DNA from 3 places in the Vibrio sp. THAF64 genome. Region 1 is predicted to be linked to each of the others. Evidence: predicted binding sites of a transcription regulator. Region 1 holds the regulator's gene; each other region holds the start of a gene.
What was found. The regulator CRP, encoded in region 1, controls carbon source genes, mostly activating them, when cyclic AMP is high. The targets are predictions, from matches to a motif close to TGTGANNNNNNTCACA.
Positions count from the first base shown of each region.

Region 2: the regulator CRP is predicted to act here: its motif matches at 8,549-8,564, upstream of FIU99_RS22185 (glycogen/starch/alpha-glucan phosphorylase).
Region 3: the regulator CRP is predicted to act here: its motif matches at 4,145-4,160, upstream of cdd (cytidine deaminase).

Region 1 is NZ_CP045355.1:308,186-318,199, reverse strand. Features, by position in the region: gene kefB (glutathione-regulated potassium-efflux system protein KefB) at 1-1,154, opposite strand, end outside; gene kefG (glutathione-regulated potassium-efflux system ancillary protein KefG) at 1,144-1,737, opposite strand; gene FIU99_RS01380 (ABC transporter ATP-binding protein) at 1,905-3,827, shown strand; gene FIU99_RS01375 (TIGR02444 family protein) at 3,824-4,300, shown strand; gene FIU99_RS01370 (hydrolase) at 4,312-5,289, shown strand; gene FIU99_RS01365 (YheU family protein) at 5,329-5,541, shown strand; gene FIU99_RS01360 (phosphoribulokinase) at 5,630-6,499, shown strand; gene crp (cAMP-activated global transcriptional regulator CRP) at 6,742-7,374, shown strand; gene FIU99_RS01350 (DUF1338 domain-containing protein) at 7,503-8,294, opposite strand; gene astD (succinylglutamate-semialdehyde dehydrogenase) at 8,473-9,930, opposite strand; gene astA (arginine N-succinyltransferase) at 9,948-10,014, opposite strand, start outside.
Region 2 is NZ_CP045356.1:1,249,393-1,259,406, reverse strand. Features, by position in the region: gene FIU99_RS22205 (alanyl-tRNA editing protein) at 26-667, opposite strand; gene FIU99_RS22200 (GNAT family N-acetyltransferase) at 670-1,134, opposite strand; gene glgB (1,4-alpha-glucan branching protein GlgB) at 1,245-3,425, opposite strand; gene malQ (4-alpha-glucanotransferase) at 3,679-5,859, opposite strand; gene FIU99_RS22185 (glycogen/starch/alpha-glucan phosphorylase) at 5,960-8,413, opposite strand; gene malT (HTH-type transcriptional regulator MalT) at 8,970-10,014, shown strand, end outside.
Region 3 is NZ_CP045355.1:1,570,976-1,580,989, reverse strand. Features, by position in the region: gene FIU99_RS07385 (L-cystine transporter) at 1-1,317, shown strand, start outside; gene sbcB (exodeoxyribonuclease I) at 1,457-2,881, shown strand; gene FIU99_RS07375 (CidA/LrgA family protein) at 3,027-3,392, shown strand; gene FIU99_RS07370 (CidB/LrgB family autolysis modulator) at 3,392-4,069, shown strand; gene cdd (cytidine deaminase) at 4,323-5,210, shown strand; gene FIU99_RS07360 (HD-GYP domain-containing protein) at 5,265-6,467, opposite strand; gene purT (formate-dependent phosphoribosylglycinamide formyltransferase) at 6,806-7,981, shown strand; gene FIU99_RS07350 (thiopurine S-methyltransferase) at 8,019-8,666, opposite strand; gene FIU99_RS07345 (phosphoribosylglycinamide formyltransferase) at 8,983-9,756, shown strand; gene FIU99_RS07340 (ASCH domain-containing protein) at 9,814-10,014, shown strand, end outside.

The DNA of each region.
Region 1 (10,014 bases):
AAGTTCAAACCACGGGCATACCACTTACTTTGCGCCATCAATAACAGCGGAGTGGTGACCATAGACAAACTCACCACAACCAGTAGGAAAGCGGTTTGTTCCTGTGCCAATAAACCTTCCGCGCTTGCGGCGGTAAAAATTACAAACGCGAACTCACCACCCTGACTAAGAATGGCCGCCATCTTACTACGAGCTTTGGGTTTACTGCCTGCCAAGCGGGCTAAGAAGTAAAGAATGACCGCCTTGACAGCCACTAGCCCGAACACCGCCATCAGTACATTCCATGGCTCCAGTGCGAGCAAGCCTAAGTTCACCGCCATACCGACCGCAATAAAGAATAAACCTAGGAGTAGCCCTTTGAACGGCTCGATGGCAATTTCCAGCTCATGACGATACTCACTCTCTGCAAGGAGGACACCAGCAAGGAAAGTCCCTAGTGCCATAGAGAGACCAAGTTGCTGCATTAGCAGCGCAATTCCAATGACCAATAACAACGCAGCAACGGTAAACAGCTCGCGAACACCGCTAAGGACTACATAGCGAAACAGTGGGCGAAGTAAAAAGTGACCGCCGACCAGAAGGCCAATCACACCACCAAGCATCCACATCGCATCGAGCCAATCGCCTGCCGTATTCCCTGCCAGCACAGGCAAAATCGCCAGCATCGGAATCACCGCAATATCTTGGAAAAGCAACACGGCAAACCCTGACTGACCCGCTTCGCTCCCTGCCAGACCTCGCTCTTCAATCACTTTCAGCGCAATGGCGGTCGATGACAGCGCCAGCCCCATACCGATGACTAAGCTGGTTTGCCAACTGACTCCGGCGAGATTGGTTACACTCGCCAGCACGGCGGTGGTAATCACAACCTGTGCCCCGCCAAGCCCGAGAATTGGCCCTTTCATTTGCAACAGCTTTTTGGGATTCAGTTCGAGACCAATCAGGAAGAGCAGTAGAACCACACCAAATTCTGCAAAGTGAAGAATCGCTTCTACATCGCTAATAAGGCCTAGCCCCCATGGACCGATAGTAATACCAGCCAGCAGATAACCAAGTACAGACCCCAGTCCAAGACGCTGAGCCAATGGTACTGCCACTACTGCCGCGGTAAGAAAGATAACGCTGCTCTGAAGAAAATCATTTTCAAGTGCCATGAATTTCTCCTGAGGTTGAAGTCATAGTCGGGTTGAGCAGCCACTGGCGGTACTTCTCAGCGTGCTGGTAGCGGTCCATATCGGAGACATTTCGTGCCCAGTAGAGCACCAAAGGCTCAATCCACGCCATCTGGCACAAGGCTGCTGTTAGCTCAAACGGCTGCAAAATTTCTGACAATGGATACTTGTTGTAACCTTCACTGCCAAAGGCATCTTCGTTACCACCCGTAGTAATCACGCTACGCCAATGTTTGCCTTTTAGTGCTTCACCCTTACCATAAGCAAACCCCTTACCGAGCACTCGATCCATCCACTCTTTAAGTAATGCAGGACAAGAATACATGTACAAAGGGTGCTGAAAAACGATCACCTCATGATCCAGCAAACGCTGCTGCTCCGCGTCCACATCAATAAAAAAGTCGGGGTAATGCGCATAGAGATCATGCACAGTGACGTGATCAAGCGCGGTTATCTTCTTGATCATGACTTGGTTTGCGACAGAGCTTTGCGATTCAGGGTGAGCATAAATCACCAGCACTTTCGGTTTTTCAGGCGACTCAGTATTTAAATCGTTTACAGCCATTCCGTAAGCAGCCATCCTTTTGTTTTCAATACCTAAGTAGGCGTTAGGTACAATTTTATCGTTATCGGTTTGTTATACGTTGTTGTTAAGCATAACGCAATGATCGACATTTTATCTCATTCCCCCTACTATTCGACGCGACACGAGCAAGAATAAAGCACAAGATTATGATTACCTTTTCTGACATCCAGCTGCTACGTGGCGGCAAGCCACTACTGGATCAAACCTCAGCAACCATTCACCCGGGCGACAAAGTCGGTCTAGTCGGTAAAAACGGCTGTGGTAAATCTACCCTGTTTGCATTAATTAAAGACGAATTATCGATTGATGCAGGCAACTTCAGCAAACCTTCACATTGGGAGCTCGCTTGGGTTGCGCAGGAAACGCCGGCACTGGAACGTCCAGCACTGGAATACGTCATTGATGGTGATCGAGAATACCGCGCATTAGAAGCTCAGCTTCTTCAAGCAGAACAAGCGGATAACGGCACACTGGTGGCTGAACTGCATGGCAAGATTGAGACAATCGGCGGGTACAGTATTCGTGCTCGCGCTGCTGAGCTGCTTGATGGCTTAGGTTTCAGTCAGGAGCAGATGAGCTGGAACCTGACTCAGTTCTCTGGTGGTTGGCGCATGCGTCTCAACCTTGCTCAAGCACTTTTATGTCGCTCAGACTTACTACTGCTCGATGAGCCGACCAACCACTTAGACCTAGATGCGGTTATGTGGCTAGAGCGCTGGCTGCAAAACTACCCGGGGACACTGGTGTTGATCTCACACGATCGCGACTTCCTTGACCCGATCGTTGGTCGGATTATTCATATCGAGAACCAGCAGATGAACGAGTACACTGGTAACTACTCGTCATTCGAAGATCAGCGTGCGCAAAAACTGATCCTGCAACAAGCGCAGTATCAAAAGCAGCAGAAACAAATGGCGCACATGCAGAAGTATATCGACCGTTTCCGCTACAAAGCTTCCAAAGCGCGTCAGGCACAAAGCCGAATTAAAGCGTTAGATCGTTTGGAAAAGGTATTACCTGCTCAATTTGATAACCCATTCAGTTTCGAATTTCGCGATCCTGATTCGCTACCCAATCCCATAATCATGATGGATGAGGTGTCTGCGGGGTATGGTGACAACCTTATCTTGGAAAAAATTCGCCTCAATCTGGTTCCGGGGAGCCGTATTGGTCTGCTTGGCCGAAATGGTGCTGGTAAATCTACGCTGATTAAACTGCTGTCAGGTGAGCTCAACAGTCAAGGAGGCGATCTGACTTACTCGCAAGGGGTTAAGATTGGTTACTTCGCTCAGCACCAACTCGAAACCTTGCACCCTGAGGAAACGCCTCTCCAGCATATGATGCAAATCGCGCCGGATAAGAATGAACTGGAATTGCGTAATTACCTCGGCAGTTTCGGCTTTCAAGGTGATAAAGCATTAGAGAAAGTGGCGCCTTTCTCAGGGGGAGAAAAAGCACGCTTAGTGTTGGCACTGATCGTATGGCAAAAGCCCAACTTGCTGCTGCTCGATGAACCGACCAACCACTTAGACTTGGACATGCGTCAGGCCCTGACTCTCGCACTGCAAACATTTGAAGGGGCGATGGTGATTGTCTCGCACGACCGTTATCTCCTGCGCGCCACAACCGATGATCTTTATTTGGTCCATGATCGTCAGGTAGCACCATTCGATGGCGACCTGAACGATTACTATAAATGGCTGACAGAGCAGCAAAAAGCAGAGCGCCGTGAAGCACAATCTGCCCAGCCAGAAAAGAGCAGCACCCATAGCGCGGCTGCCAAGAAAGAGCAAAAACGCCGCGAAGCAGAATTTCGTAAACAAACCGCTCCGATTCGCAAGACATTGACCAAATTGGAAGCTCAGATGGAAACTTTGGGCACTCAATTAGCGGAAGCAGAGACGCAATTATCTGATAACTCACTGTATGAAGCGGAAAATAAAGCTAAACTTAATCAGGTATTAACCGCCCAGAGCCAAGCCAAAACCGAACTGGAAGACATCGAAATGGAGTGGATGGCACTGCAAGAAGATCTGGAGCAGATGGAACAGGAGTTTACTAGCCAATGAGCTCAAAGCACGTATCAGTATCGCTAACCCTAGAACGCTTATGGCAGTTCAGTCTGCAATATTACAGTGTTCGAGAAGTGAAAGATGCGTGCCTCAATTTACAAAACCAGTTCAAAGGTAATGTTAACCTGCTGCTGCTACTCAAATGGCTTGATGAGCAGCAGGCTGCCTTTCTCGATGAAGACTGGCATAAAGTCGAAGAGTGTCTAGGTCGTTCAGAAACCCTGTTACACAGCTATCGAGACCTACGTCGTAAACTCAAATCCCATGTAACGGATACCCTCTACAGAGAATCCTTACAGTTCGAATTACAACTTGAAAAGCAACAGCAGTCTGATCTGGTCGACTGCATAAACAGTATAGAATTACAGACGAATCAAGCTGAACCGCTGACGTTGAGATATTGTCGTCAGCTTGGCGGAGAACATTTGCACGACGTTTTTGCCCATTCCATCGATGACCTCACCCACTGATAGGCGTTCTTATGACTCAATTTATTGCTGCCAAAGGATTAGCCAATCCTCATCTGCAAACTCTGGCGCCGCGTTTTATTCGTAAGAAAGCGCTGTTTGAACCGCTTTGGCAAACGCTCAGCACACCGGATGGTGATTTTCTCGATCTGGCTTGGAGTGAAGACTGGCAAACCGAGCAAGCTAAGAAAAAGCCTGTGTTTGTCTTGTTTCATGGACTAGAAGGCTGCTTTTACAGTCCTTACGCGAATGGTTTGATGCACGCCTTTTCTCAACATGGCTGGCTGTCCGTGATGATGCATTTTCGCGGCTGCAGCGGTAAGCCTAACCATCGTGCACGAGCGTATCATTCAGGTGAAGTAGAAGATGCACGTTTCTTCCTTGAGCAGCTAAATCAACAGCTACCGAATCAAACTAAAGTCGCGGTAGGAATTTCTCTTGGTGGCAACATGCTGGCTAACTATCTGGCGCAATATAATCAAGAGCCCCTACTTTCTGCAGCGACCATCGTCTCGGCGCCGCTCGATCTATCAGCCTGTTCAGAGCGTATCGAGAAAGGCTTTTCCAAGGTGTACAAAACATACCTGCTCTCATCTTTGAAGAAAAATGCTCTGCGTAAACATCACCTAATTAAAGGCGAGCTCGATGTCTCTTACCAGAGCATTAAGCGTGTCACTAAGCTGTTTGAATTTGACGACTTAATTACCGCTCCTTTACATGGCTTTAAAGACGCACAGGATTACTATCAAAGGTGCTCCGGTATTCATCGACTCAAAGACATTCGCATACCGACACAAATCATTCATGCCAAAGACGACCCTTTCATGACGGATGCCGTCATCCCTAAATACGTCTTGCCATATAACATAGACTACCGACTGTTCGAGCAAGGTGGTCATGTCGGATTTTTAACGGGCAGTGCTCTCAAACCAAGATTCTGGTTAGAAGAAGCGTTACCTGCCTACTATCAAAGTCTGGCGGTTTCTGGATAATAGCCCACCAACTTTCGACCATAAAAGACAGAGGTATTTATGATCGTCCCATGGCAACAAATTGATCCAGAGACACTGGAAAACCTGATTCGTGAATTCGTTCTGCGTGAAGGCACTGACTACGGTGAGATGGAAATTTCCCTGCAAGATAAAGTCGATCAGATTAAGGCTCAGCTTGAATCCGGTGAAGCCGTTGTGGTGTTCTCTGAGCTTCACGAAACTGTCGATATCCAGCTCAAACAAAAGTTCTAACTTTAAAACACAGCATACCGTGCCCTTGCATTAAAGCGTGTTATAGTGACATGCAACAAGGGACAGTTATTTACAGACAAGGTTTGTCATGTCAGCAAAACATCCGATCATTGCCGTCACTGGTTCATCTGGTGCAGGTACTACCACGACATCTGAAGCATTCCGCAAAATGTTCAACATGATGAGCGTTAAGCCCGCTTGGGTAGAAGGTGATAGTTTTCACCGTTTTACTCGCCCAGAGATGGACGTTGAAATTCGTAAGGCCCGTGAACAGGGTCGTCACATTAGTTACTTTGGCCCGCAGGCAAACGACTTCCCAGCGCTTGCTGAATTTTTCCGTAAATACGGTAACGAAGGAACCGGGCAAGTACGCCGTTATCTGCACACGTTTGATGAAGCCGTACCGTACAACCAGATGCCGGGAACCTTTACGCCTTGGCAAGAACTACCAGAGAACTCCGATGTACTGTTTTATGAAGGTCTGCACGGTGGCGTAGTTGATGGCGATGTTAACGTGGCTCAGCATGTCGACTTTCTGATTGGCATGGTACCCATTGTTAACTTGGAATGGATACAAAAGTTCGTTCGAGATACCCGAGATCGTGGTCACTCTCGTGAGGCCGTGATGGATTCTATTGTCCGTTCGATGGACGACTACCTTAACTATATCACTCCCCAGTTCTCGCGAACTCATATCAACTTCCAGCGCGTTCCAACAGTCGACACATCTAACCCACTCAACGCCAAAGGCATACCGAGCCTAGATGAAAGCTTTGTCGTGATTCGCCTGCGCGGAATTAAGAACGTCGATTTCCCTTACCTACTGGCAATGATTGATGGTTCGTTTATGTCTCGCCACAACACGCTCGTGGTACCGGGCGGCAAAATGAGTTTCGCGGTCGAGTTGATTGTTCGCCCGATCTTGCAACAGTTAATCGAAACCGGAAAAATTGGCTAAGACTCGCGTTATAAACACGATTACTTTTCATACCGTGATCATGTGCACATTTTTGCGTACAAAATCGTAAGGTGTACCCGATTAAAATCAAGAAATCGATTTCAAAAAAAGATACTATTTGAAACCGAAACAAAGATGGCTTGCAGCATTTGAAAAGTGCTCTTATCCTAGTAGGTCTTGATTCAAGGCTTAGCTAAAACATGGAAAGCAGCAAGCGTACCCTGCAGAGGAAGTGAGATATTATGGTTCTAGGTAAACCTCAAACCGATCCAACATTAGAGTGGTTCCTTTCACACTGTCATATTCATAAGTACCCGTCAAAAAGCACGCTGATCCACGCGGGCGAAAAAGCAGAGACTCTTTACTACATTGTTAAAGGTTCTGTTGCAGTACTTATCAAAGACGAAGAAGGTAAGGAAATGATCCTTTCTTACCTAAACCAAGGTGACTTTATCGGTGAACTTGGTTTATTCGAAGAAGACCAAGAGCGTACGGCATGGGTTCGTGCGAAATCTCCTTGTGAAGTAGCAGAAATTTCATTCAAGAAATTCCGTCAGCTAATCCAAGTTAACCCTGACATCCTAATGCGCCTGTCTGCACAAATGGCAAGCCGTCTACAGGTAACCAGTCAGAAAGTGGGTGACTTGGCATTCCTAGACGTAACAGGCCGCATCGCGCAAACACTGCTTAACCTGGCAAAACAGCCAGATGCAATGACACACCCAGACGGCATGCAGATCAAGATCACTCGTCAGGAAATCGGTCAGATTGTTGGCTGTTCTCGTGAAACAGTAGGTCGTATCTTGAAGATGCTAGAAGAGCAGAACCTAATTTCTGCCCATGGTAAGACAATCGTTGTTTACGGAACTCGTTAATTTCGATTAACCGCTAAAATTTTAAAAGCCACCAATGGAAACATTGGTGGCTTTTTTGTTTATATCGGATCCAGGAACCGGAAAGGACTTCTCGACTCCATCGGGAGAGAAGCCCGTTCTCGTCTATCTTATCCGTTAGTACTTTCGAAAATCTTGTCAGCAGAAGCAGCAACGAATCCTGGGTAAAGTTCACCGTTACTCATTGGGTAACGCTTAGCAAACTCATAGAAGCCACCAGGAACCATCTCAGTCCCTTCAGTGAAGGTCACTGGTACTTTATCCGCCATGGTAGAAGATTGCTCAAGCAGCACGTCCGGCGAGCCTTTCACTTCACCGCCTGATTCATTGATCGTAAAGCCAGCTTCACGTAGGTGGTCATTAACACCTTTCACTTCTTCAAAAGCGTCCAGCTGATTCACGCTAACCGTAAAGTGGTTAGCACCGTAGCCGTGTGCTGCTAGCCAAGAAGCGTATTCACTCTCTTTTGCCAGCAACTGGTAATCAGCAAAACTCAGATCCCATAAACGCCCACCAGACAAGAACTCATGACCTTTTAGCTTATCGGTGTCCAATTGCTCAACCAGCTTGGCAACGATGGCCTGAAGCTCTGGAGAACACTCGTTCACTTTTAGCTCACTGATAAAAACTTTTGGCTGTTTCGGGTCTGGATGCTCAAAGTGCTTCGCCACTAACTTCTTACTTTCGAACTCGTAATCACCGCACGGCTTATAGCCAGCGTCGATAAACGGTTTGGCCAGTGTCTCAATCCCCAAAGGTGCGACATTAAATGTACGCAGCGCAATGTGGTCATTGATCAATGGCTCATTTTCCTGAAGCAGATGGTGAACTTTATCAGCAGAGGGACATAAGCGTTGAATATAGTCATTCCATAACGACTGGAATAAAACTTGTGGCGTCATAACGCCTCCTTGTTTGGGTTTGTCTACGTTAACGGAGTTATATTTATTGTTTATTTGATTTTATAAATGAGGCTATCTGACCAAATTTGTCCAGAAATCTGATCAGATAGCCTTCAACCTGTGACGTTTAAAAACCTCCCCAAAAAGAGAGGTGGTAAGGGAAACCCTTAAAATATTTTTATAACTCAACACCCGGGCTCAATGTAGCAGGTAGTAGAGTTTCCCCACCTTCCATTGATGCCATTGGGTATGCGCAGTAATCTGCTGCGTAGTAAGCACTTGGGCGTAGGTTACCCGAAGCACCTGGGCCACCGAATGGTGCATCACCGCTTGCGCCAGTTAGCTGACGGTTGCGATTGACGATGCCAGCACGAATGTGGTCAACAAAGTAATCCCACTCGCTATCATCGGTTGAAACCAGACCTGCCGACAAGCCGAAGCGCGTATCGTTTGCCAGTTCAACTGCTTTCTCCAAGCCTTGGTAACGCACCACTTGTAGTAGTGGCCCAAAGTACTCTTCATCTGGCAGATCAGCGATTGGCGTCACATCAATGATGCCCGGAGAAACAAATGCCGCTTCACCCGCTTTCGCTTCTAGCAAGCTCACACCGCCAAGGCTTTGCAAGTTTGTTTGCGCATTAAGAATAAAGTCAGCCGCTGCTTTAGAAATCTGAGGCCCCATAAATGGCGCAGGTTCAGCAAATGGCTGATCAACACGAATCTTTTGAGTTGCTTGAACGAGTTTGCTGACCAGCTGGTCGCCTTTCTCACCAACAGGCACGTACAGGCGACGGGCACAAGTACAACGTTGACCTGCACTGATGAAAGCAGACTGAATAATGGTATACACAGTTGCATCCAGCTCGCCGTAGTTTTCAGAGATCACCATCGGGTTGTTGCCGCCCATTTCTAGCGCCAACATTTTACCCGGCTGCCCTGCAAACTGACGGTGCAGGATATGACCAGTGTTTGCACTACCCGTGAACAATACGCCATCAATGCCTTTCGAATCTGCCAGCGCAACACCGGTTTCCTTCGCGCCCTGAACAAGGTTGATTACGCCTGCTGGTAAGCCCGCTTGCTGCCATAGTTTCATCGCGAACTCGCCGGTGAGTGGCGTTTGCTCTGAAGGCTTAAACACGACCGTGTTACCAGCAAGCAGTGCCGGAACAATGTGGCCATTTGGCAAATGACCTGGGAAGTTATAAGGGCCGAATACCGCCATTACACCCAAAGGGCGGTGACGCAGAACAATCTGGTTGCCTGCCGCTTCTCGCGTCGCTTCACCGGTACGGTCATGGTAAGCACGGATAGAGATCGCAATCTTACCAGCCATAGCTGCTGCTTCAGTGCGCGTTTCCCAGATTGGTTTTCCGGTTTCTTTCGCGATAATTTCAGCGATTTGCTCGCTGTTCTCTTTTACTTTCTCAGCAAACGCCAGCACCACAGCTTCGCGCTCAGCGTAAGTCAGCTTTTTCCAGCTCAAGAAAGCGTTTCGAGCAGCGCTCACTGCCGATTCAACCTGCGCAGGTGACGCACTGTCACCCTGCCAGATCACTTCATTGTTGTATGGGCTGATCGAGTTCATCGATTCGCCCTGACCCGCAAGCCACTCGCCTGCAATCCAATGTGTCATGATTCTATTCCTTTCGATTACTGAGCCAGCATGCGAACGTATTCGCCTTCATTCACTTCCAGTGCTTTAGCAACATCAGGTGCC
Region 2 (10,014 bases), on a different replicon from region 1:
GTTCAAGATAAAAATGTATGATAGATCAAACCACTAGGCGTATTTCTACCCGCTCTTTCCCTCGGCCAATATTCTTACGTTTCAACGCTATTTTTCCCACCTCAGAGGTTCTTCTCAGGTGTGTACCGCCGCATGCTACCTGAGCGAACCCTTCGACGCGCCAAAAGCGCCTTTCACTCGCTTTGTCCTCAAACTGACTCTCAATTAATTGACCTTTATTAATCAGGGCTTGAGCTTTATTTTCAAACTCTGGAAGTAGAGGGGAGAGACTCTCGGGCCAGACGAAGTCAATTCGGCTTTTGTCTTGACCAATATGCGCCCCAATCTTTTCGATATCAGGATAACTTTGTGTAAACAATTCAAGTATCACCTCTGCTGCAAAATGGAGCTTCATCAGAGCGTAGCGACGAGTCCAATTAATCACGGTAATAACCTCGTCACCAACCTGAAATGGCGGTTCTGCTGCTAGAGTGTAGGTAATCTCTGACCCCTGCTTTTGTGCACACTCAACCTGAATGCCTGCGATTGTACCCTCATCACTTTCCTGACCGCCTGACTCAGCATAGAATATGGTTTTATCCAGTCTGAGATTACGGCCCTCAATCCAACTGACGGTAGAAAGCAGCTCAGTTTGATAAGGATTTTCCCAGAATACTTTTACCGTCATGGTTATCGCCTCCATTCATATAGAATGTCCGGCAGTCCTTCTTCGTTTTCTGCATCGCCGCCAATCGCAACAAAACCATGTCGCTCATAGAATTGCTGAGCTCGAATGTTGTTTTCGAACGTTCGTAAACTCAGGCGTCCTGACGACTGCTGTTTCGCCATTGCCAAAAGCTGGCTGCCGATCCCCATTGACTGAAACTTTCGATGGACATAAAGCTGATTGATTTCACTGTCACTAATGGCAACAAAAGCTACCGATAGACGCGTCTCGTTGCTTAGCGCCACATAGATTTTATGCGTTTCAGGTAAGATGTGATTGAGGAAAAATGCTTGTGATTCAAAGGTATGTACCGGGGGGATACCAATCGCCTCCTGCATTGAATCTCGCCACAAAGACACGACATCATGAGTGTGGCCTGGCTTAAAAGTTGTCACTTCAAAGCGCTGTGTGGTTTGCGTCGTCTCCATTCGCTCTCGCAGTCCCTTTAACTATTCCATTCCCCCTACCTTAACGATTTAATCGCCAAAAACAAAAGGGCCAGTCGATTGACTGGCCCTTTCTGTTATCTGCATCAGCATTACTTCAGTTTATAGAACACCGTAGCTAATGGTGGCAGACTGAGGTACAAGGATTGAGGCTGACTTTCACTCTCAACCTCTTCTGTCACCACACTCTGTTTCACCTCATAACCACTGCCGTTATAGCGCTGGTCGTCCGTATTAAGCAGCAGTTCATATTCACCAGCCAATGGTACACCTAATCGGAACTGATCGTGAGGAACAGGGGTAAAGTTGGTGATAACCAGGATACGCTCACCATTATCGCTTAAACGTTCGTGGGCAAGAATCGAAGACTCAGCAGCATCCTGCAAACGCCATTCAAAACCTCGTGGCTCGCAATCCAGTTCATGCATCGCGCGTTCAGAGGTGTAGAGCTTATTGAGATCTCGAGTTAGCGCTTTCACACCTTGGTGGCGTTCAAACTCCAGCAGGAACCATTGTAGCTGATCGTCATGATTCCACTCCGCCGTCTGACCAATTTCAGCCCCCATAAAATTGAGCTTCTTACCTGGCTGAGCGTACATGTAACCAAGGTAAGCACGTAAATTAGCCGTCTGCTGCCACTCATCGCCCGGCATCTTATTGTGAATTGAACCCTTGCCGTACACCACTTCATCATGTGAGAGAGATAACACGTAGTTTTCACTGTGTGCATACACCAGTGGGAAAGTGATGGTGTCATGATGGTACTTACGGTGGACAGGATCTTCCTGAATGTATTGCAATGAATCGTGCATCCAGCCCATATTCCACTTAAAACCAAAGCCTAGGCCACCCATAAAGGTAGGGGCTGAAACCCCTGGGAATGCCGTCGATTCTTCAGCAATGGTCATCGCATTCGGGAAGTATTTGTACACTTCCTCATTCATCCATTTCAGAGTCGCGATGGCATCGTAGTTTTCGTTGCCACCATCGACATTTGGAATCCACTGGTCGTGACTACGCGAGTAATCGAGGTACAACATGGATGCGACCGCATCGACTCGAATACCATCAATATGGAATTGTTCAAACCAGTACAGAGCATTGGATACTAAGAAGCGGCGTACGTGCTCACGGCCTAAGTCGTAAATGTAGGAATTCCAGTCCTGATGCCAGCCTCGGCGTGGATCAGGGTCATGGAAAAGCGGTGTTCCATCGAAATTAGCCAGCCCGTGATCGTCGGAAGGGAAATGAGCTGGAACCCAGTCCAGCACCACACCAATTTCAGCTTGGTGACACTGGTCGACGAAATATTTAAAGTCATCCGGCGAACCAAATCGACTCGTTGGTGCAAACAACCCAACAGGCTGATAACCCCAAGAGCCGTAGAAAGGATGCTCAGAGACTGGCATCAACTCAACATGGGTATAACCCATATCCACCAGATAAGGAATAAGCTGATCAGCCAATTCACGGTAGTTCAAGAAATCGCCATTATCATTGCGACGCCATGAGCCCGCGTGAAGCTCATAAAAAGACAACGCTTCCTTACGCTTTTCCGTGACTGGTCGGCTTTGCCACTGATTATCCTGCCAGTCGTAGCGAGAGTGATCATAAGTCACCGAGGCAAAGGAAGGGTATTGTTCTGCATACGCTCCCCAAGGGTCTGCCTTATGCGGCAGTCCTTCACCATTTGGCCCTTTCAGCTCAAATTTATACTGAGTCCCTTCTTCCAGACCTGGAATGAAAATGCCCCAGATACCGTAATCGAGACGCTGCATCGGTGTGCGTCGGCCGTCCCACTGGTTAAACTCACCGACTAAGCTACAAGCTGAAGCATGGGGTGCATAAACGAGGAAACGAATGCCCGAAATCTGCTTGCCATCGCGCTCAAGCGTAACAAATTGCGACCCCATATGATGGTACATATCTTTAGGCGTATGCAGGTCATCGTACTCTGCGTAGATAGTGTGATACTGATATGGGTCATCGATCAGTTGCTCTTCGCCTCCCCAGTGAACAGCTAACTGATAGTGAGTAAATTTCAGATCGCGTTGTTGCTGCATGATAAAGCCAGACGCATCTTCGCGTACCAGCTCAACACGTTCTTCTCCTTCAATCACCAGCTCTACTTTGTCGGCACCGGGCATCCATACCCGAAGAGCACCGTGTTCCGGATCTAAGAAAGGCCCAATAAACGAAAATGGATCCGCATACGACGCATGTGAAAGTTGGTTATACACTCTGGTTTTTTTGTCTAGTGTTGCCGCTTTCAAGTTATTCTCTCCCTAACCTAACTTTCTAAAAAATCCCGAAAGTCTGCTTACTTTTGAGGTGGATAATTGCGGACAGGAACGCTGGTTGATAAGCGTTAAAATCGAGGCGCAACGTAAACAGCTTCTAGTTTTATAAAACAAAGCCCGCTAATGATTGCGGGCTTAATATAGCGTTCTGAAAGTTTACCGAATTCCGGTTTCACATAGAGTGATAGAGTCGATATTTTTCTATGTTATTCGAGATAAGATCCTGTTATTTACTGACCTTAGCACGCACTTCTGTCAACTTATGCGCAATGCGATTCACCCCTTCCTGAGCAAATACTTCATCTAGATTCATCGACAGTTTACGACGCCAGTTTGGATACTCCTCAACGGTGCCAGGAATGTTGACTGGCTTGTCCATTTCTAGCCAATCTTCTAGCTGAACACTGAGCAGAGTGGAAGAACCCGCAGCAACGTGCAATTGCAGCGCTTCTGCAAGATACGAATCCATTGGAACGTATTGAGCATCACGCCCTACGCCTTCTGGCAGATAACCATGCCATGCCACAGAGTCTAAAATGCCCTGCTTACATTCAAGACGATCAGCAAACAGGCCTTTTAACTGCTCTGGATCTGGGTACAGACCCAGCTCTTCGCCCATCTTTAAGTCGTCACAGTGCCAGAAGCCACGTAAAGTCGGCATATCATGCGTACATAGCGCAGACATAGATTGCTCCGCGTAGTGCGCTGGTGAAATAAAGCCACCATCTTCCTCAGACGTTTCGAAGAAGAATACCTTGTAAGAATGCACACCTGCTTCACGCAGAATTTCGACAATCTCGTCTGGCACAGTACCTAGGTCTTCACCGATCACGCTACATTGATGGCGATGAGATTCCAGCGCAAGAATTGCTAGCATATCTTCAACTGGGTAGTAGATGTACGCGCCTTTCGTTGCGTTTTCACCTTTCGGAATCCACCAAAGTCGTAGCAAACCAAGAACGTGGTCAATGCGCAGCGCACCACAATGCTTCATATTGGCGCGTAACAATTTGATGTACGCATCATAACTGGTTTCCTGAAGCACTTGAGGGTTCAATGGCGGCAGACCCCAGTTTTGACCCAACGGGCCAAGAATATCTGGCGGTGCACCAATGCTGGCATCCATCACAAGGTTACCGTCATCTGCCCAAGTTTCCGCACCTGAGTCAGCGACACCAACCGCTAAATCACGGTATAGGCCAACGGACATGCCTTTCTCTTCAGCTAACGCCTGAGCTTCATTAATTTGGATATCCGCTACCCACTGTAGGTACATGTAAAGGTGTACTTGGTCGTGGTTCTGTTCAATAAACTTCTGAACCGCTGTATTTTCAAAACGACGGTACTCATCAGGGAACACAGGCCAACCCCAGACGTTGGAATCTTCAGCGTGCAGAGAAGCATGCAGAGCATCAAACGCTGCTTGATGCATCAGGCTGTCACCGCCTTCCTCCACAAACGCAAGGAACGCTTGAGCGCGCTCAGTGTTCTTGTCTAAGTGGCGCTTTTTGAATTCACTGAACAGCAATGGTAATACGCTCAGCTTGAGATCCGCCACTTCGGTGTAATTGACCCAATGCGATTCGCGAGCTTTTTGCAGACGTTGCTGGAATTCCGCGCTGCCGACACGTTGCTGAGCTTCAATACTCAATGCAAACTCAGGAACAGAACTGACATCAATGTACATGATGTTCAACCAACGGCGTGAAGACGGGCTGTAAGGGCTCGCCCCTTCTGGGTTCGCTGGGAATAGAGAATGAATCGGGTTCAAACCAACAAAATCACCGCCACGGGACGCAATATCAGCCACCAACTGTTTCAGATCACCGAAGTCACCGATACCCCAGTTGTGCTGAGTGCGTAAGGTGTAAAGCTGAACACTCGGGCCCCACATTTTTTTACCACTGTCGATCTCGTCTTGCTTGAAACAAGATCTCGGCGTGACAATCAGAGTCATCTCATAAGGGGACTTACGACGCTTACGAGTGATGGTTAGCTTGTGGTAACCCCACGCTAAATCACTCGGCAATGCAAACACTAAAGGGCCACCCTCTTTACGCTCATCACGAACGATTTGAGACTGAAGATAGCCTTCAAGTACCTCTCCCTGCTCGGTATCTAAACGCCAGCTGAACTCGCTTTCACGAGCGCTAGCACCAAGATTTAGTGCCACTTCAACCGGATCACCATCACGTACTACCAGTACCGGATCCAGGACATCCTTCTTGTGTTTTTTCTCTGCCGATTGCAGAAGAGTTTCATCATTTGTCGTGTCGTAGCCTAAAGACGCCAGTAGGTAACGAATCGTTTCATCGTCAACTTTTGCCTCATCTCCCCACGCGCTAACGTAGCTGTCGACAATTTTTGCCATTTCAGCGACTTGTTTTAATGCGTTTTGTTCTTTCATCGCTCTCTCCGAAGGACTGAATACCTTCAACATGTAGGGTTTTTATTAATATGTAATTAAGAGAGCCAAGGCTTTGCAGCCTTGGCTTTATTGTTAGGAATTAGCGTTTAACGCTTTCTAATTTCCAGATGTTATTGACGTAATCTCGAATAGAGCGGTCGGAGCTGAACTTGCCAACTAATGCCGTATTCAGAATCGCTTTCTTCGCCCAACCCGCTTGGTCACGGTATTGCTTATCCATGTCTTCGTGCGCCTTCACATAAGATGCAAAGTCGGCCAGACATAGGTACGGGTCACCACCATCAAGTAGGCTATCGTATGTTGCACGCAGTTTACCTGGTTCACCCGGAGTGAATTCTTCACCTAGCAATAGCTCCAGAGACGCTTTCAGTAGTGGGTCTGCGTGGTAGTAATCAAATGGGTTGTAACCTTGTGCTCGTAACGCTTCAACACCATCAACTTCTAGACCGAAGATGTAGATGTTGTCGTCGCCGACTTCTTCACGGATTTCAACGTTTGCACCATCCATAGTACCGATAGTCAGTGCACCGTTTAGAGCCATCTTCATGTTACCTGTACCTGACGCTTCTTTACCCGCAGTAGAGATTTGCTCTGATACGTCAGCAGCAGGAATGATGATCTCTGCCATGCTCACACGATAGTCAGGGATAAACACAACTTTTAGCTTGTTGCCGATACGAGGATCGTTGTTCACCTTCTCAGCAATCTTGTTGATCGCATAGATGATCTCTTTCGCTAAGTGGTAACCTGGTGCCGCTTTAGCTGCGAAGAACACAACACGTGGCGCCATATCGAAATCAGGATCGTTCAATAGACGGTGGTAAAGTGACAGAATGTGCAGCATGTTTAGGTGTTGACGCTTGTACTCGTGCAGACGCTTGATCTGAACATCGAAAATCGCGTTGGTATCAAGTTCGATACCCATGTTTTCAGACACCCAGTCCGCAAGACGCTGTTTGTTCTCTTTCTTCACAGCCATGAATTCTTTCTGGAACTTCGCGTCATCCGCAAACTTAGCGATTTGCTCTAGCTGTTCCAGTTTTGCTGGCCATTCTGTACCAATCTTTTCTGAAATCAGTGCAGACAGACCTGGGTTACAGAATTTCAGCCAACGGCGTGGCGTGATACCGTTAGTCACGTTGTGCAGACGAGTTGGATACAGTTCATCAAACTCAGGGAACAAGTCACGTTTAACCAGTTCAGAGTGCAGCGCAGCTACACCATTCACCGCGTAGGAACCGATCACACACAAGTTCGCCATACGCACCATACGGTGGAAACCTTCTTGGATAATCGATAGCTTTTGCTGTTTAGCGACATCACCCGGCCACTTCTGACGTACTTCCTGCAGGAACAGGTGGTTGATGTGGTAAATGATTTCCATATGACGAGGAAGCAGACGTTGAATCAGAGACTCACTCCACGTTTCCAATGCTTCTGGAAGCAATGTGTGGTTGGTGTAAGCAAACGTCTTTGAGCTAATATCCCAGGCTTCATCCCAACCTAAACCTTTTTCATCGATCAGGATACGCATCAGTTCAGGAATCGCGATAGTCGGATGAGTATCGTTTAGCTGAATGGTTTCGTATTTTGGAAGCGATGCCAGTGTGTGGCCAGCTTCTTCGTGGCGACGAAGAATGTCACGTACCGATGCTGCTGAGTGGAAGTACTGCTGCATCAAACGCAGCGTTTTGCCTTTCTCGTGGTTGTCGTTCGGGTATAGAACTTTAGTGATGTTGCCTGCATCGATTAACGAGTGCTGAGCTTCGAAGTAGTCACCATTGTTAAAGCTCGCTAATGAGAATGGCGCAATAGCCTGACATTCCCAAAGGCGCAGTGGGTAAACCGTATCAGATTCATAACCCACAATTGGCAAATCCCATGGCATTGCTTTTACAGACATGCCTGGAACCCAACGACGCTTCTCTTTGCCGTCCTCATGGTAAACTTCAACGTGACCGTAAAAACCAATTTCCTGAGCTAGCTCAGGACGTGCAACTTCCCACGGATAGCCTTCAACACCACGCCATGCGTCTGGCGCTTCTTGCTGATGACCTTCTTGGAACGACTGTTTAAACAGGCCGTACTCATAGTGAAGACCGTAACCTACGGTTGGGAATTCTTGTGCCGCTAGAGAGTCCATGAAACACGCAGCCAGACGACCCAGACCGCCATTACCCAGTGACGGGTCACGCTCTTCTTCAAGCAGGTCTGTTAAATTTTGCCCCATCTCTTCCATTGCTGCTGTGATTTGCTCGTACAAACCAAGGCTGATCAAGTTGTTGCCTGTCAAACGGCCAATCAAGAACTCAAGAGATAAGTAGTTAACGCTTTTTGCGTTAAGGATTTTGTCATCCTGCTCCGTTTGCAGCATATCAAACGTAGTCAGCTCAGCCAGAGCTCGGCCCATTGCCAGATACCAAGCGCGGCTGTCAGCTTTTTCAACCGTCGTAGCGTACGTCGCGGTCAGATGCTTCTTGACGCTTTCCTGGAATGACGCCTTATCAAAATTTTTCTGTTGCGTAGGTTTCATTAGAGAAATCTCACTTATTGGGTTTAATCCATCTGAGACATATCGTGCATTGACACGACAACCAAAACATCCTCCCAAATACACGGCTTATTAGGAGGAGGATGAAGGGCGTAGAGGGCGTATGACCAGAGGCTCAGTGATCTAACTCTCAAATCAATTGGGCTCACACCTAAGCTCTGGTGATAAAGATCACACCATCAACGGATTTCACCTTAACGCTGATGTATGAATGTTAGGTGTCTGGATTCTCAATAAAATAATCAATATGTTCATCTGATCACATATTGAGCGGAAGATTTACGCAACTTTCATTGTTTTTGGTGCAGAAGGAGCGATAACTCTCACTTATAAAATCAACATAAAGTGACAAACATCACAAATAAAGGGCGTAGAGGCAGGCAAAGTGTGAAATACGCGAAAATCTGGTGGTTGATCAATAACTGTCGCTATTGTTCTCAAGTAACATCCCTGTCATTAGGTCTGATTGACTAAGTTTTAATCAACACACTCCGAGTAGAATCTGGATTCGAGAGTGTTTAAGAACAGGGAAAAGAAGATGTGGATTCCTTCGAAATTAACCCGTCCGGGACGTTTACACAACGCAATTGTCCGCCCAAGAGTTCTCGATTTATTACAGCAAGCCCCCTGCTATAAACTGGTCCTATTCCGCTCGCCAGCGGGTTACGGGAAGACGACTATGGCCTCGCAATGGCTGGCTGATAAAGCCAATGCGGGCTGGTACAGTATTGATGAAAGCGACAACGATTCGTTCCGCTTTATCAACTACCTGCTACAGGCATTGAATAAAGCTACACATAACGCTTGTCCAAATTCTCAGAAGCTGGCTGAAAAGCGCCAGTTCTCTTCACTTCACTCCCTTTTCAGCGAAGTGTTTGCCGAGTTCGCCAATTTTCATCAAGAGTGTTATCTGGTCCTGGATGACTACCATCTTATCTCTAACGATGATATCCATGAGGCGATTCGCTTTTTCCTCAAACACATGCCAGACAACCTAACTCTAGTTGTCACCAGTCGTGCGACACCGCCGCTCGGTACGGCTAACTTACGTGTTCGCGATCTGATGATCGAGATTGGTGACGAATTACTGGCATTCGATACAGAAGAAACCACCCGCTTCTTTAATCAGCGAGTCGCAGATGGGATTGATGATACGACTGCTGACAACTTAAGAAACTATGTCGAAGGCTGGCCTTCAGCATTGCAACTGATCGCGCTTCAGGCTCAACACCAGCACAAAACACTGGCTCAATCCGCCGAGTCATTCTCTCAGTTTAATCATGCCCATCTTTGGGATTATCTGGTGGAAGAGGTGTTTGACCTACTGGATGCAGAAACACGCCTGTTCCTGCTGCAATGTTCTGTTCTCGATCACTTCAACGATGTGTTGGTTTCTACTCTGACAAAACGTGATGATGCGCTTAGCATGATTGAGTCACTCAATCGCTACGGCCTATTCATCCACCCACTTGAAGGCGAACAGAACTGGTATCGCTTCCACAACCTGTTTGCTGAATTCTTATCCCATGAGCGCTCGGCACGTATTCCTCAGCAAGAGCAAGAACTGCATCAAACCGCTGCCA
Region 3 (10,014 bases), 1.3 Mb from region 1:
TACGGACAGCAACGAAAAGAGAATACGCTATCCCGACTCGTGCTATTGGGCTTGGTACTCGGCAGCTCATTTGGCTTAGTACTGCAGCTTGTTTTTGGCGAAGGTAACCCTGCCATCGCTCAAACCTTAGAATGGGTTAACGTCGTTGGCCGTGGCTATGTTGGCCTGCTTAAAATGGTCATCATGCCACTCGTTCTTGTTTCTATGATCGCAGCCGTCGTCAAACTTGAGAAAGGCGGTTCACTGGGCAAGATTTCAGGCCTTACCATTTCTGTGTTGCTTGCTACTACAGCGATTTCAGCAATTGTGGGCATTGTAATTACCCAAACGTTTGGCCTATCAGCAGAAGGGCTGACAGAGGGCGCGCGTGAAACCGCTCGTATCGCAGTGCTAGAAGATCGCGTAGGTACTGTCGCTGATCTCACTATCCCACAGATGCTGGTAAGCTTTATCCCTACCAACCCATTCGCTGATCTGACAGGTTCTCGTTCTACTTCCATTATTGCTGTCGTGATCTTTGGTGTCCTGACTGGTATTGCTGCACGTAAGGTGATGGCGGAAAAGGAAGAGTTGGAAGCGCCAATTCGCACTTTTGTTGAAGCAACTCAATCTGTTGTGATGCGACTAGTGAAAATGATTATGGCGCTCACGCCATATGGTATTGCGGCGTTGATGGCGAAAGTTGTCGCGACATCCAGTGCAGGTGACATCCTGAATCTATTGGGCTTTATCGTTGCCTCTTATGTTGCAATCGCTCTAATGTTTGTGGTTCACGGTATTTTGGTGTCGTTCGTTGGTGTGAGCCCGAAAGAGTACTTCCAGAAGATTTGGCCAGTACTGACATTCGCATTTACCTCACGCAGCTCAGCAGCAACTATCCCACTTAACGTGGAAGCGCAAATCAACAAGCTACGCGTGCCGCCTGCTATCGCAAACCTTTCTGCGTCATTTGGCGCAACCATAGGACAAAATGGCTGTGCGGGCATCTACCCTGCAATGTTAGCCGTAATGGTTGCCCCAACAGTGGGTATCGACCCAATGGATATCAACTTCATCCTATCCCTAGTCGCAATTATCGTAGTAAGCTCATTCGGTATCGCAGGCGTAGGTGGCGGTGCGACTTTCGCTGCACTAATCGTACTCCCAGCAATGGGATTACCAGTAACCATCGCTGCGCTACTTATCTCAATCGAGCCTTTGATCGATATGGCGCGAACCGCGCTCAACGTTTCCGGCGCTATGACGGCGGGCACCATAACCAGCCGTATCCTTGGCGATAAAGTCTCAGACGAAGAGCTTGAAGCTCAACAAGCCTAAAATGACCAAGCCCTGAGTGAACAGCTCGGGGCTTTTTCTATCCGCACAATTTTCTAGCAATCAAGCGCTTCCCGTTTGCCTTGTCACGATCTCAATGGTCTAATACTCGAGTGAATTTCAAAGACTTGGTAAAGAGATAATGCAACAAGCGCATCAACCTACGTTTTTCTTCTTCGATTATGAAACGTGGGGAACCAGCCCAGCAAAAGACAGACCGTCCCAGTTTGCGGGTGTACGCACCGACATGGATTTCAATATCATCGGTGAGCCTCTTGTTATCTACTGCCAACCGCCTTCAGATTATCTTCCATCACCCGAAGCCGCGCTTATCACTGGTATCACACCTCAGAAGGCGGCAAGTAAAGGGTTACCTGAGCCGGAATTTATTACCAAAATTCATGAGCAGTTGTCCACGCCAAACACCATCAACTTGGGTTACAATAGCATTCGATTTGATGACGAAGTGACGCGATATACCTGTTACCGAAATTTCATCGATCCGTATGCGTGGAGCTGGCAAAACGGCAACTCTCGCTGGGACTTACTCGATGTCATGCGCGCCTGTCACGCCCTTCGCCCAGAAGGTATTAATTGGCCAGAGAATGAAGAAGGTTTTATCAGCTTTAAGCTAGAGCACTTGTCCGTTGCCAATGGCATTGAGCACGAGAATGCACACGATGCGATGGCTGACGTTATAGCAACGATTGAAATGGCTAAAAAGGTGAAAGCCGCTCAGCCTAAGCTCTTTGATTATTTCCTTAGCATGCGCCACAAGCGCAAACTGAACGAACTCGTCGATATCGTGAATATGACACCGCTTATGCACGTATCGGGTATGCTGGGGCGCGAATGCAATTACACTAGCTGGGTGGTTCCGGTCGCTTGGCATCCAACCAACCAGAATGCGGTGATTGTTGTCGATTTAGCGAAAGACCCGCAGCCGTTGTTGGATTTAGATGTAGAACAACTTAATGAGCGTCTCTACACCAAACATTCTGAACTTGGCCCAGACGAACTGCCTGTACCAATCAAACTTGTCCATCTCAACAAGTGCCCTATTTTAGCTCCAGCCAAAACATTAACTGCTGAGAATGCAGCTAACATAGGCATTGACAGAGAAAAATGCTTACAAAACCTTGAGCGACTAAGACAGCACCCTGAGATTAGAGAAAAACTCAATTCGCTATACAGTATCGAGAGAGAATACGAAAAGAGCGATGATGTTGATACTATGCTTTACGATGGTTTCTTCTCTCCTGCGGCAAAGCAATCAATGGATATCATACGAGAAACTGAACCAAAGAATCTTTCCGCCCTTGATATCTCATTCAGTGACGACAGAATTGCTCCGCTTCTGTTCCGCTATCGCGCCAGACATTTTCCGTGGACATTGGATGAGAGTGAACAACAAAAATGGGCAGCACACAGCCGCGAATACTTCGAAAGTCGAATAGAAGACTACATGTTGAATTTGGAAAACTTAGTTCACGAGCATGAGAGTGACGAAAAAAAGATAGCTATCTTAAAATCTGTTTACCAATACGTTCAAAAGCTAGTATCTTAACAACTTATTGCCTGCACCCTATAACACTCAGGCCTCATCAAACAATAAAAAAACACTACGTTGATCGAGGCTAGTGAGCAAACTGAACCCACAGTTCAGGGCTTACACATACGCAAAAGTTGATAAAATTTGGACGACACTACCTATGGCGAAAACCTTGCTTAAATACGTCGTATCTATGGGGCTGATTTTCCTCTGCCTCATGGCAGGCATTAACATTCAAAACCTTCTAGATATATCTATTCCGGGTAGCATTATCGGCATGCTTATCCTATTCGCTCTGCTTGCAAGTGGCTTAGTACCTGTAGAATGGGTACGCCCAAGTGCCACTCTGTTTATTCGCTATATGGTGCTGCTCTTTGTTCCGATCAGCGTTGGGCTTATGGAACACTTCGATCTGCTATATAACAATGCCCTACCAATCCTCGCTAGTGCCGTCGGTGGCACATTCATTGTACTAGTCTTGTTAGGGCTGATGTTGGATAGAATGTTGAAGCGAGGTGAGCAATAATGTGGCTGCTAGTAACGATTATCGTATTTCTCTCTGCACGCTGGCTTTGCCAGAAGATCAGCAGCCCTTTTATGAACCCTCTGTTAATCAGTTTAGCAGTGATGATTCCGCTACTTACGCACCTCAAGGTTCCGTTCGAAACTTATTACAATGACAATGAATGGATTAACTTTCTACTGCAACCCGCCGTGGTTGCGCTCGCTTACCCTTTGTATGAGCAACTTCCACAAATAAGAGCTAACTGGCGAATCATTATGCTGGCGTGTGGTGTCGGTAGTGTCATGTCGATGCTGACAGCCACGGTTATCGCCTCATATATGCAAACAGATCTCTCCTTAATCGCTAGTCTACTAGGTAAATCTGTCACGACTCCGATTGCGATGGAAGTGTCCAGCCACCTAGGTGGAGAACCTGCCATTGCGGCTATCCTAGTTTTACTGGTTGGTCTGTTTGGCGCCATCTTGGCTTATCCAATTTACAACTTACTTAACATCACACATCCTATTGCAAAAGGGCTGACCATGGGCACAGTTTCTCATGCTCTAGGAACCGCGACTTGTGCAGAAAAAGATGCTCAAGATGCCGCTTTCAGCTCTTTGGCACTTGTAGTCTGTGGGGTGATTACCTCAATCCTTGCCCCTTCATTCTTTGCACTGGCTGTCTGGCTAGCTACATAAGATCCTTTGCGTCGGGTTGCTTATCTCCGCATTCCGACGCACATCACTCTATTGAATTCTGCAATCGTTATCATGTGTGAGCTCACTCTAATTGTGAAACAACAAATCTCATTACATCAACTTATGTGATCAATATCTCAGCAAAGTTCTCTGTGTTACATAAAATGAAATACCAGTATCAGGGTAAGCCACTCTAAACAGGTAACTCAGGCAGACCCGAAGATATCTACTATTGCTTAAACAAGGATTCAATATGAGAAGCCGCATTGAACAAGCGCTGTCTGAAGCGCCAGCTAAAGTCGCAGAGTTCCTTTCTCCTATTTTGTTAGCGGACGATTTTGACGCAACGCTCTCTCCAGCACAATTTGCAGAGCTATTAACCATTTCAGGATTGGAAGATGATGAGCTACGTGTAGCCCTGCTTCCTTTCGCAGCAGCTTACTCTTATGCGCCTATCTCGAAATTCTACGTGGGTGCCATTGTTCGCGGACTCACCGGGCGTCTTTACTTTGGAGCAAACGTAGAGATCTTAGGCGCTCAACTTGGCCAGACGGTACATGCAGAACAATCAGCAATCAGCCATGCTTGGATGAAGGGCGAGCAAGGCATCTCAGATATCACAATCAACTTCAGCCCTTGTGGCCACTGTCGTCAGTTTATGAACGAACTAACGACCGCAGACGAGTTGGTGGTACAACTACCTCAACGTGATGAGAAAACGCTGCAAGAATATCTACCAGAATCCTTTGGTCCATCGGATCTTGGTATCAAATCTGGCTTAATGGCATCCATCGATCATGGCAAAAAGTGTGAAGAGTCCGATGAGATGGTGTTGAAAGCACTCGATGCGCTTAATAAGAGCCATGCACCGTATACTCACAATTTGAGCGGTGTGAGCATTAAGCTAAAAAATGGCAAAGTATACCAAGGCGCTTATGCTGAAAACGCAGCATTCAACCCTAGCCTTCCACCTTTACAGGTTGCACTTATCCAGCTCTTGCTTGATGGTGAATCATTTGATGACATTGAAACAACAGCACTTGTAGAAATGTCTGAAGGTACGATTAGTCACCTTGCAGATACGCAGTCTACTCTGGAAGCAATTAACCCAGATATTCCTGTTGCATATCTAGCCATCTAATCGGGTAAATGAAAAAGGCGCTGTAAATAGCGCCTTTTTTGTACATTAAAAAAATCAAACATCAAAGAAAGGGGTAGGATCGACCTCAAGGTTACATGGTGCAATCGCTTTTTCGATTTTATATTGGCTATTTTTAATATCGACAAAGCTGACGTCGACAAAGCGCTTATATTTACGCGAATAAAAACACTTCACTTCAGGTTTTAAGGGCTCATCGGCATTCGATGTCCATACAATACCTACTCTTCCATCATTTAGCTCGACCAATGCCCCAACAGGATAAACACCAATACAGTTGATGAACTTATAAACCAAGTCTCGATCGAGGTGAAACGGCGTTAAGCTCAATATTATCTTGAACGCCTCTGCTGAACTCATACCTTTTTTATAACAACGGTCCGCCGTCAATGCATCGTAAATATCAACAATGCAACTCATTCGGCCATGGAGCGGAATTTCATCCCCTTTCAACCCTTTTGGATAACCATTCCCATCCAACTTTTCATGGTGCATCAAGCAGACGTCTCGGCTAATGTCTCCCAATCCATCAACAGTAAAGATGATCTCTTCGGCAAACACCTGATGCAGCTTCATATGATCAAACTCTTCAGGAGTGAGTTTACCTGGCTTATGGAGGACTTTATCATCGACTTTTATTTTGCCGACATCATGAATGATGCCACCAATCGCTAACTGCTTAAGCGTATCTTTTGGCAACTCAAGATGTTTACCAAATGTAACTAGTAAAGTTGCAACATTGACTGAATGCTCAAGCAGATACTCGTCTTTACTGCGAAGTGCAGAAACACAATGTAACGCATCCGAATCAATTAAGACTGCTTCAATAAGATCATCGGCCCAACCTTCTAAGTCATCGACATGAATCGACTTGTCATCAAATGTTTGGTTAAGAATCTTTTGAGCAAGGCCTTTAGCTTCACGAATAATCTTCGACGCTTTCTTCTGCTTGGAAAAGCGGCTCATAGATTTGCGTTTTACTGGAGTGGCAGACACGTCTTCTTCAGGTGGTTCCTCTTCCACTACAGGTTTGAAAACACTCCCTTTCGCGGAGAGGCTTTGGTCCACCCACGCAAATTTGATCCCATTTTTAACAAGTTGCTGAATAGCCTGCTGGGAGGAAACCCTACCTGCATTGGCTAAATTGACGCGTTTGTTATCTTCGATTGCGGTAACAAACATCCCAACCATTAACGTATCAATCGGAACCTTTATTGAGTTGCTTGGATCGTACTTCATCTATGGACTATGGCTGCTATTGTTATTTCTATAGTTTTAATGAATTATAAGCTCAAACTCATCACTTTACTTAAGCATTTGCTCTATTGATACGTCACATATTTAAGAATTTTTATGATACGTGGCAAGCAGGTTGTCTTAGATGCCCTTATTCCCCCAGTACACTCTTTAACAAAGACGAAATCATCGCTCACAAAACTAATTGTCCAGATTGTGTACTAGAGCAGATTTTGAGTTGCTAGACTAAAACCACCCATCCTACGCAAACGTTTGCTTTTTGCATTTATATCCGTATGATTCGTGTCAATTTCATCTCCGCTTATTTAAAAAGGTTATCTATGTTTGGTACTGCAACTCGTAAGAACGCGACCCGTGTTTTACTGCTCGGCTCCGGAGAACTAGGGAAAGAAGTCGCTATAGAATGTCAACGCCTAGGATTGGAAGTCATCGCTTGCGACCGATATGAAAACGCACCAGCCATGCAGGTTGCACACCGAAGCTACACACTGGATATGCTTGATGGTGATGCACTAGAGCAGATCATCGCCAAAGAACAACCTGATTACGTAGTGCCTGAAATCGAAGCTATTGCCACAGACAAGCTTGTTGAGCTTGAAGCTAATGGGCTCAATGTTGTGCCAACAGCCAATGCAACTCGCCTAACAATGAATCGCGAAGGCATTCGTCGGCTGGCGGCAGAAGAGCTTGGCCTCACCACTTCGCCCTACCATTTTGCAAGCACCTATCAAGAGTTCACTCAAGCCATTGAATCCGTTGGCATCCCATGCGTATGTAAACCAATTATGAGCTCTTCTGGGAAAGGTCAAAGTGTTATTAAATCGGCAGAAGATGTAGAAACAGCGTGGCAGTACGCCCAAGAAGGTGGCCGCACTGGTGCTGGACGCGTCATTGTTGAAGGTTTCATCGATTTTGATTACGAAATTACCTTACTGACAGTCAAAGCTGTGGATGGTATCCACTTCTGCGCTCCGATTGGACATCGCCAAGAAGACGGTGATTATCGCGAGTCATGGCAACCTCAAGCGATGTCCGATGCGGCGCTATCTGCCGCCCAAGACGCCGCCGGCAAGGTTGTAAACGCATTGGGAGGCCGTGGTATCTTCGGCGTAGAACTATTCGTTAAGGGCGACACCGTTATTTTCAATGAAGTTTCCCCTCGCCCGCACGACACCGGATTGGTCACTCTCATGTCTCAAGACAGTTCTGAATTCGCACTTCATGTACGCGCATTCACTGGCCTCCCTATTTCAGGTATCACCCAATATGGACCTACCGCTTCAGCGGTGATTTTAGGGCAAGGCCAATCCGATAACCTTCAGTTTGAAGGAATGGCAGACGCTCTAGCAGCCCCACAAACTCAGCTACGTCTATTTGGCAAACCTGATATCAATGGACGCAGACGCCTAGGAGTGAGCATTGCTCGTAGAGAGACCATTGAGCAAGCAATAGAAAGCGCCGTTTCCAGCGCAGATAAGATAAAAATCGTTTATTAAAACAAAAGCCCCTGAGCTTATTCAGGGGCTTTCATCATTAACTTTCAATCAAATACACTTCTTCGGCGAAGCTGGATAAACCTTTCTTCGCTATCTTAGGATGATTTTCATCTGCGTCATCACGATACAGTTTTGAAATTTTATATTCTGAGAACAGCTGGCGAACTTCACTTTCGGTGACTGAAAACGGTGGGCCCGCCATTTCAGCTTGGGGATAATCTAACGTAACTAACAGAATTCTTCCGCCCGGCTTCAGCAGCGATTTAACGCGTTGGACGTAATCTGCGCGCATTTCTTCCGGTAAAGCGACCAGAGCGGCACGGTCATACACAATTTCTACTGGTTGAACGGGCGCGGTAAAGATGTCGCCAGTATAAATAGATAGCTCATCAAACTGATACAATTCATGCTGACCGTTTACAGGGATCACCGTAGGCGTATAAAAATGTTCAGAAAAAAATGAGCGCACCGCGATTTTGCTTAGTTCGACACCCTGAACGTCCTCGTGTTTGGTCGCTAGCCAAACAAGATCTTCTGTTTTGCCACATAGTGGGACAAACACTTTATCTTCTCTACTTGGCTTGGTTTCGGACCAATACTCAACCAGCAGCGGGTTTACGTCTTCTAAGTGAAAACCAATTTGGTTTGATGCCCATTTACTGTGCCAAAATTCTGGATCTTTCATTTCAATTCCCTACCTGACGTGACTGCTTCATAGCCTATACGAAAGCGTTTCTTAGTGGTATCCCTCAAGCTGTATAAACCGTTCAGATTAGGTTCAGGTAAGGTGTTTATACTTATTTACAACTTGAGAATGAACCATAAGGAAATCGGGCACTCAAACAAATTGAGAGTTAGCTCAAACAATTACACCATAGGGTAATTCCTACATTGTAATTCGCCAGCTAGCCCCCATATAGATATTAGAGATTGGTACGTTTTGGTTGTTGAGCCTTTTCTTACACCGTTTACACAAGACGCTACGAATCTAAGGAGAGTGAATGAGCCTATTTTTGCGAACTACGGCCCTGATGCTTTTAATGCTCAGCCGCGCGCCAGCTTTCGCCGCTATTCCAACAGCACCCGGTAGTGAGGAAAATCGTTCGACTAACCAGAACGAAGTCTGTTCCAAAGCATTCAAACACAACCTGAGTGGCCTGTATGGCATCCAATCCACACCAACAACTCCACTTCAACCCTACTCTGACTTCGACATTCTATACAGCAAAGCACACCAAGCTCAGGCTGAACTGGAAATGATCTGTAAGAGCACTGCAATGCTAACTTCAACAGACGCCCACTTTGCAGGTGTGAAATCTGCAGAGCGAGCAAAGCAAAAGATCGCCTATGAACTTGATGGTGATGCTGAGCGTATTACTGACCTTGCCCGTGCGACGATTGTTGCTGATGACATCGAAGGCTTGATGTCAGCTTACGAAGTGTTGAATCGTGAAACCACTGTGGTAAAAGTAAAAAACCGCTTTAAGAAACCTGGGGCTTCAGGCTATCGTGACCTAAATCTATTGGTCCAGCTTCCAAAGACCAACTTGATTGCTGAAGTCCAGCTACACCTTAAAGCCATTGCTGATGTAAAAAGTGGTCCAGAGCATGACTTGTACGAACGTATTCAGAAAATCGAACGTCAAGCGGCTTCAGAAAGCCGAGATATCAGTGAGTTTGAATTCGCCCAGATTAAGTCAATGCGAGCTCAGTCGAAAGCGCTTTACCAAGAAGCATGGCAGCCTTATATTACTACCCATCTAAGTGCCGCCTAGGCCTAACTAAATGCTAACAGCCCCTTCTCATGAAGGGGTTGTTTTTCAAGGAAGATGATGACCCCACAGCAGCAAGCGTATCTAAACGAATACCTTACCACACTCACACCTCAACAGCGGGAATCAATACCAGACACCATCGCTGAATATTTTTGTGCTGACGAGTTTAATGCCAACGAATGTGCAAGGTTGATTAATCAAGGTACAAAGAGAGCGTCTTGCAGCCTTAAACAAGGCTACGACATTGAGCAAGAGCCT